DNA from 2 places in the Vibrio sp. JC009 genome. Region 2 is predicted to be linked to the other one. Evidence: riboswitches for the same ligand, from Rfam matches in the RefSeq annotation. Region 2 holds a riboswitch; the other holds the start of a gene.

Region 1 (3,955 bases), 1.4 Mb from region 2:
CACAGGCTAAGAGATCACGGAAACACGGTTGTGGTTATTGAACACAATCTGGATGTAATCAAAACGGCAGACTGGATCGTCGATCTGGGACCTGAAGGCGGTGAAGGCGGTGGTGAAATCATTGCAGAAGGCACACCGGAAGAGGTGGCTCTTGTGGATGGCTCGCACACTGCCCGCTTCCTAAAGCCTATGTTGACAGAGAAAAAAAAGGTAAAGTAGTGACTTAGCCCAGTAACAAAGGACTTTTTACCCCATGGCAATTGTTCACCTCAGTGGAACGAAACTGGCCCCTCAGGGAGTCAAAGCTCCGTTAAACCGACGCTTTATGTACGCGATGGGATTTACTTTTGTTATTGCTATGCACTTTTTTATGCCTAATCCGGGTGGTGCCGGATTAGCGATCTCCTTCAACAACACCACCTGGATTGCAATCAGCATCGCCATCGGCATCGGCCTGTATCAGACAGGCCGCAATATGTCGTTCCGCTATACCAAGCTGACGCTGGCTCTTCTGATCAGTTGTGCAATTATGACGCTTCCGGTTCTGTATACCAACGCTTCACCTGACAATAGCACCGGCCGGCTTCTCGGTTTATGGGCTGGCTGGCTTCTGTTTTTTACCTTCCAGCAATTTTCACTCAGCAACCAGCATAAGCAGAGGCTGCTCTGGTTTATTGTGGTCGCCGTAGTGATTGAAGCCCTGTTCGGTTATGTACAATATTTCTTGCTGGAAAAAGGAAACCTGCTAGGTTTCAACCCAGAACTGTCCCGCCCCTACGGGATATTCCAGCAGCCCAATGTCATGGCCAGTTTCCTGGCCACAGGACTGGTGCTATCCGGATACCTTCTTGCCCGGCAGCAGCAGAAGTACGGACAGAAATTATCAAGAACATCCCTGCTTTATCTGATGCCGCTGATCACCTCTCCACTACTGATTCTGCTGGCATCAAGAACAGGCTGGCTTGGCGCCGGCCTTGGCGTTCTGTGTATGATTCGCTACCTGTACCGCTTTTCAACCACAAAACGACTTACCGGCTGGATTGCTTCCGTTGCCGCGGGAGTCGGACTGGGCGTTATAATTGGCTTTACCTCCGGAGGTGGCGAGCAGATCACTAACAAGGTCTCTTTTGACAGCCCCCGGCAGTTCACCTTCCCGCAGACTGTGGATATGTTTATCGAGAAGCCCTTTACCGGTTACGGCTACGGGCGCTTTGAACCTGAATACATTCTGTATACTGCCAGACAACATCAGTTAAATTCCAGTTACCCTGCCGGGTACCCTTCAATGGACCATCCGCATAACGAGTTGCTTTACTGGGCGGTTGAAGGTGGTATTGTCCCTCTGCTTGGTATTTCTCTGGCGGTCATTTTTGTCCTGGCTAAACTGCTCTCGGTCAGAAAAGGAACCCGGCTAGCTATATTTGGCCTGTTCCTGCCAATACTCATTCACAGTCAGCTGGAATATCCGTTTTATCATTCAGCTATTCACTGGATTTCATTTGTCATCTTTCTGTTCTGGCTGGATCAACGGGGAGCCAGATACAAGACCTACAACTTTACCCGCTTCACCCGCTTTAATTTCCGGATAACCAGCCTGCTTCTTCCGATAATTGCAAGCAGCTTCCTGATCACCAATCTGCATACTAATTATGTTCTGACCCAGTTTGAAAAGCCGGGCTCAAGGGACCCGGATATTCTGGAGCAGGTAACCAATGCAGGGATCTGGAAGCACAGATTTGACTGGGATATCTACAGCACTTATCTGAATATAGGGCTTTACAGAAATGAACCCTCTTTGATCAAGCCGTATATTCAGTGGTCACTTGATGTTATTCAGCAGGTACCCCGCCCTGCACTTTACAGCAATCTGATCCTGGCTTATCAGGGAATCGGTGAGCATAGTAAAGCAGAACAGATCAGAGCCGAGGCAAAATTCCTGTTCCCTGAAATCGATTTTTCCAATGTGGCAATAAAAGTGCTGGTTGCTGATGATAAGATGCAGGGATTATCGGATCCAGATGACCGATAGTCGGCCGGCTTAAAGCCTGGAGATAAAAGTTGATGAATTTTTTTTCACTAAACATTCATATTTCCAATTGACTTTCATGGCTTAAAAACGTTCAATAAAAGGCAATACAGAAGAGGAGCATTACCCAGGCAGGTGTTAAGTGGAGCCACAACTCCAAAACTTACCGCTGATGGGGAGTAATGCCGAGATGAATATTCATTGTTGGTGAATGTTTGTCGGTTAGTCAGGCTGAATCCTGCTAACTGTCACCAAACAAACTTGGTGAAGGGCTTCTGAGGTACGCATCCTACCTATGCATCTCCTCTGCTCTAAATGAATCTCTCTTCAAAATAATATCGCTAGAAAAAGTAGCACGTTTTTGTATCAAAGAAGTTTTGGGAGAAATGCCGTGAGCGCATTCAATGTAGCTAAGTTCGGTGGCACAAGTGTCGCCAATTTTGAAGCCATGAGCCGCTGTGCAGCTGTTGTCGAAAGTAACCCGGCAACCAAGCTTGTCGTAAGCAGTGCCTGTTCCGGAGTCACCAACCTGCTGGTTGAACTGGCAAACGGTGTGCAGGAAGAAAACCGCCGCCAGGAGATCGTTAATCACCTGGAAAACATCCACTACAGCGTGATTGATCAGCTAAAAGAGCCGGAAGAGACCAGAGAAGCGATAGCATCCCTGCTGAAATCCGTTGCATCTGCTGGTGAAGCGGCCTCTTTCCAGGCAAGTGAAAAGCTGACTGACCATATCGTTGCCTATGGCGAACGTATGTCGACTCACATTCTGACTCAGATTATGAAAGAGCGCGGAATGAAAGCCGCCCGCTTTAATATCCGCGATGTTATGCGCACAAACAGCGCCTTTGGTAAGGCTGAGCCACAGCTTGAAACCATCTCTCAGCTTGCAAAAGAGCAGCTTGTTCCTTTGTGCCAGGCAAACGATGTGGTTATCACTCAAGGCTTTATTGGTTCCGACGAAGACGGAGCGACCACAACATTTGGCCGTGGCGGCAGTGACTACAGCGCCGCTCTGATTGCAGAAGCGGTGGAAGCAAGTGGTCTTGAAATCTGGACAGATGTTCCGGGTATCTATACCACTGACCCGCGTATCGCACCAAAAGCCTCTCCAATTCCGGAGATCAGCTTTAGCGAAGCCTCTGAAATGGCAAACTTCGGTGCAAAGATCCTGCACCCTTCTACACTGGTGCCAGCACTACGCCACAACATTCCGGTGTTTGTCGGCTCTTCAAAAGAGCCGGAAAAAGGCGGCACCTGGGTTCGTCAGGAAGCAGACAGCTCACCACTATTCCGCGCAGTGGCGCTTCGCGGCAACCAGACGATGATCACGCTTCGCAGCGCAAATATGTTCCAGGCCTACGGCTTCCTGGCTGAAGTATTCCAGATTCTGGCTAAGCACAAAATCTCTGTGGATCTGATAACCACTTCAGAAATCAGTGTCTCTCTGACTCTGGATCAGACTAATACTGCCGGCGGCGCACCTCAGCTACCGGAAGAAGCACAAAAAGAGCTGGAAGCACTGTGTACCGTGGATGTTGAGCACGGACTGTCTCTTATTGCACTTATCGGTAATAACATGAGTCAAGCACGTGGCTACGCAAAACAGGTGTTTGGTACGCTGGAAGACTTTAACCTGAAAATGATCTGCTATGGCGCAAGTGCACATAACCTTTGCTTCCTGATTGAAGAGTCAGAGGCAAGAAGAGCGGTGCAGATGCTGCATGAAGAGCTGTTTGAAGATTAATCTTTCAGTCAGAGCTTATACCAATCCCAGCAATTATCTGTTCATCCTTGCTTGTTAAAATCGCTAATAGCTGCGTTAAAATTTTTGTAATTAGATCCACTAGTTACTGCAAATTTTGCCTTGCTCTTAGCGATTTTTCCTGCGCAATCACTGAACAGCTAATTACTGGTATTGGTATTAAG
Region 2 (3,955 bases):
AATATTGAGCAGAGTTTTGGTAAGTTCTGACATAATTCTTCCCGTTGGACTTTAATTAAACAATATAATGATAACAGTGTACCAAGATATTACAAATAATTTTATTAATGTCTAATGCTAAATATAGCAAAATTCTCGTTAATGAATATTAACAGCGGATATTCTTACAAGAAATTTACTTATCGTCTATATATGAGTGATTAAGTGTAAAATAACTTCCTTTATGGAAAGCTTGATCAGTCCAGGGTGAGATCGTGAGTATTTTTTAAGCAAAAAGTAAGATCGATTTGACGATCACATCTAGCTGTGATCATATACTCTCCTTTTAGGGAGAACACCATGCACATTGACCACTTCAAAGAACATTTTCAACCAATAACCGACCAACGTCAGAGTGCAAAAGTTACTTATTGCCTATTTGATGTCCTGTTTGGCTCATTGTGTGCGGTAATAGCAGGTGCTAAAGGTTGGTTTGATATTCGAGAATACATTCTTGGGCATCATGACTGGTTTAAACGTAATGGATTGTTTATAGAAGGTATTCCCGCCGACGATACCATCGCTCGAATTATCTCCACTATTGAACCTGAACAGTTTCATGAATGTTTCGTCAATTGGATGTCATCGGTACACACGCTGACAGAAGGTCAAGTGGTAGCTATTGACGGAAAAACGCTTCGTGGATCATACAACCGCGAAGATAGAGCCAGCACCATCCATATGATTAGTGCGTATGCTTCCTCAAATAAATTGGTGCTTGGACAGCTCAAAACCGATCAAAAAAGCAATGAGATAACAGCGATCCCAGAGCTGATAGAAATGCTTGATATCAAAGGAGCTTTAGTCACGATTGATGCAATGGCATGCCAGACCAAAATAGCCAAAGCCATTGTAGACAAAGGTGGAGATTACTTACTTGCAGTAAAAAGTAATCAAGGGAAACTCCGAAAAGCAGTGGAAAATGCCTTTTCAGCTCAGCGGGCTAATATGCCAGAGACAATCTCCTTAGAAAATGGACACGGACGTATTGAATCTCGTCAATGTTATGTCTTTGACAGCAAAGATCTTGGAGGTAATTTCTCACGCTGGAAAGGCCTGAAAAGTATCGTAATGGTTGAGAACTTCCGCCTTGAAAAAGGAAAAGCGGTTGACCTTGAATATCGTTACTACATCAGTTCCAAGGCTCTTAGCGCAGAGCAAGCCTTAGCAGCGGTAAGAGAGCATTGGGGCATAGAGTCCATGCATTGGGTTCTTGATGTCAGTATGGGTGAAGACGCCTGCCAGATATATAAAGATCATGGTGCAGAAAACTTATCTTGTCTGCGTCATATGAGCCTGAATATGCTTCGTGCTGAACCGACAAAGGTGAGCATTGTTGGAAAACAAAAGCGATGCATGATGAATACATCAATGCTGGAAACCGTTTTAAATGCAGGTTTTAGTCAGGTGGCGAAAAGCTGAGCACTCATGCGGTTGCCCTGTTGATCAGTCCCTTTCATTGATTTCATGAAATAGTGCTTAAATAGTCATTTAGAATGCAAAACTATTGAGTTTCGTGAAATTGATCGAGTTTTATCTTGCAATGCGCATTTGGATCAGTAGAATCGCCGCTACCTAATTCAGTTTGAAACTGGTTTGAGTAAACTTTATTCAAAATCAGTCAGAGAACTGACGTAGAGGCGCAGTCTTTATCAGTAACTACTGTTGGGGTGATACCAATGAATAGTAGTGAAAGGAATGATTGCCGAAGTGAACCTGTATATCAAAGCGGTTCGCTGGGGTTGCATTGAATAAGTGCAACACTGCCATAGTCTATTTTATTGTTAAACTATGGAGCGCTACTGTAGGGTTGGGTGAAGTGTTCGCTTCCCTTTCGCTTGTTCAACTTAAATTACCGTTTTGGGTAATTTCACTGCAGTAGATCTCTAACCTGAAAGGTTTTTGAAGATCATGAATTTAATCGATTTTGCTTCCTCACCGTTATCGGTGCTGCCGCCACTGATTGCCTTAACGCTGGCAATAATTACGCGTCGCGTTCTGCTTTCTCTGGGGATTGGTGTTGTCCTTGGTTCTCTGCTACTGGCAGATTATTCTTTCTTTAATGCTGCTGCATATATTGGTACCACCGTTAAAGGTGTATTTATTGAAGATGGTGGTATTAACTCATGGAATATGAGTATCGTCGCATTTCTTTTATTGCTGGGCATGATGACTGCTCTGCTTACTCTTTCCGGCGGTACAAGAGCGTTTGCTATTTGGGCACAAGCGCGGGTAAAAAGTAAAAGAGGCTCTAAGCTACTGGCAGCATTCCTGGGCGTATTTATTTTTATCGACGACTATTTTAATAGCCTGGCTGTTGGTGCCATTTCCCGTCCTGTTACCGATAGATATAATGTATCACGCGCGAAACTGGCCTATATTCTGGATTCCACCGCTGCGCCTATGTGTGTATTAATGCCGGCATCGAGCTGGGGCGCATATATCATGACGATCATCAGTGGTATTTTAGTTACTCATGGGCTGGACCAGTATTCTGCTATCGGCGCTTATATTCGCTTAGTGCCAATGAACTTTTATGCCGTATTTGCTCTATTAATGGTATTTGCCGTTGCCTGGTTCCAGATTGATATTGGCTCTATGCGCACGCATGAACAGAAAGCAAGTAAAGGCAATGAAGTTAAATCTGACGATGATAATGAGTTAGCGCATGAAATTAACGAAGAGCTGGATATTGTTGAAAGCGAACACGGCAGTGTATTTGACCTGATTGCGCCAATTTCGGCGTTAATTATTGCTACCGTTATTTTTATGCTGACTACGGGCGGCGATGCGCTTGCTGAGTCTGGTAAAGAGTTCTCACTTTTAGGCGCATTTGAAAATACTGATGTGGGTAAGTCTCTGGTTAATGGTGGATTAGTTGGTTTATTTATTGCGTTATTAACGGTGCTAAAACAAAAACTTCCACTTTCAGATATAGCTAAAACTATCTGGATTGGTGCAAAATCTATGTTAGGCGCAATTTTAATTCTAATATTTGCCTGGTCTATCGGTTCTGTTATCGGTGATATGAAAACAGGTACTTATTTATCATCGCTTGTTCAGGGCAATATTAATATTCAGTGGCTGCCGGTTATTTTATTCCTGCTGTCTGGCTTGATGGCATTTGCTACCGGTACTTCATGGGGTACATTCGGAATTATGCTGCCAATTGCCGGTGATATGGCAGGTGCTACAGATTTATCTATGATGCTGCCAATGCTTGGCGCGGTTCTGGCTGGTTCTGTATTTGGTGACCACTGTTCGCCAATTTCTGATACCACCATTCTTTCGTCGACTGGTGCACGCTGTAATCATATCGACCACGTGGCAACTCAGCTTCCTTATGCACTGTCTGTGGCACTGGTTTCATGTATTGGTTATGTGGTACTGGGAATGTCTGGTTCGGTTTCCATTGCATTCGGTGCTGCGCTGGCTTCGTTTGTTGCTATTTGCTTTGTCTTTGCTGCTGTGTCTAGGGCTGGTTCTGCAAAAGCAGTTCGCGTGTAATTTTCAAGATAAATGAAAAAACTCTAAATTTTCTGTTGAAAAATGTTAACGCGTCCGCTAGTGTGGAACACAAGAAAACGGAGCTGAAAAACTTATGCGTAATTTTGTAATGAACATTCATCATCACCATCATCCTGAGTAGTCTTTCGGGAGATGTACGCATGCCCGGGAGACAGTCTCCCGGAGTTTAAGTCAGATACATCAGATTTGAACCCTCGGGAGATAACACTTCCGGGGGTTTTTCAGTTTTACAGCAACTTATTATACGAATATCTAGAAACAGGGAATTAGCAATGCCAACACAACGACTAAGAATCGCAATCCAGAAAAAAGGCCGTCTAAGCAAAGAGTGCCAGGAACTACTAAAAAAATGTGGTGTTAAGTTTAATCTGATGGGTGAGCGTCTGGT

What was found. A riboswitch is a leader RNA that binds a small molecule or an ion and turns the genes downstream of it on or off. The one in region 2 is predicted to bind lysine.
Region 1: it holds a riboswitch for lysine, as region 2 does, so the genes downstream of both, lysC (lysine-sensitive aspartokinase 3) here and L3Q72_RS04880 (Na+/H+ antiporter NhaC family protein) in region 2, are expected to answer to the same signal.

Annotation. Positions count from the first base shown of each region.
Region 1 is NZ_CP092106.1:2,981,796-2,985,750, forward strand. It holds gene uvrA (excinuclease ABC subunit UvrA) at 1-219, shown strand, start outside; gene L3Q72_RS13265 (PglL family O-oligosaccharyltransferase) at 254-2,029, shown strand; lysine riboswitch at 2,132-2,309, shown strand; gene lysC (lysine-sensitive aspartokinase 3) at 2,418-3,773, shown strand.
Region 2 is NZ_CP092106.1:1,045,420-1,049,374, forward strand. It holds gene L3Q72_RS04870 (H-NS family nucleoid-associated regulatory protein) at 1-33, opposite strand, end outside; gene L3Q72_RS04875 (ISAs1 family transposase) at 340-1,461, shown strand; lysine riboswitch at 1,667-1,849, shown strand; gene L3Q72_RS04880 (Na+/H+ antiporter NhaC family protein) at 1,951-3,546, shown strand; His leader region at 3,664-3,793, shown strand; gene hisG (ATP phosphoribosyltransferase) at 3,840-3,955, shown strand, end outside.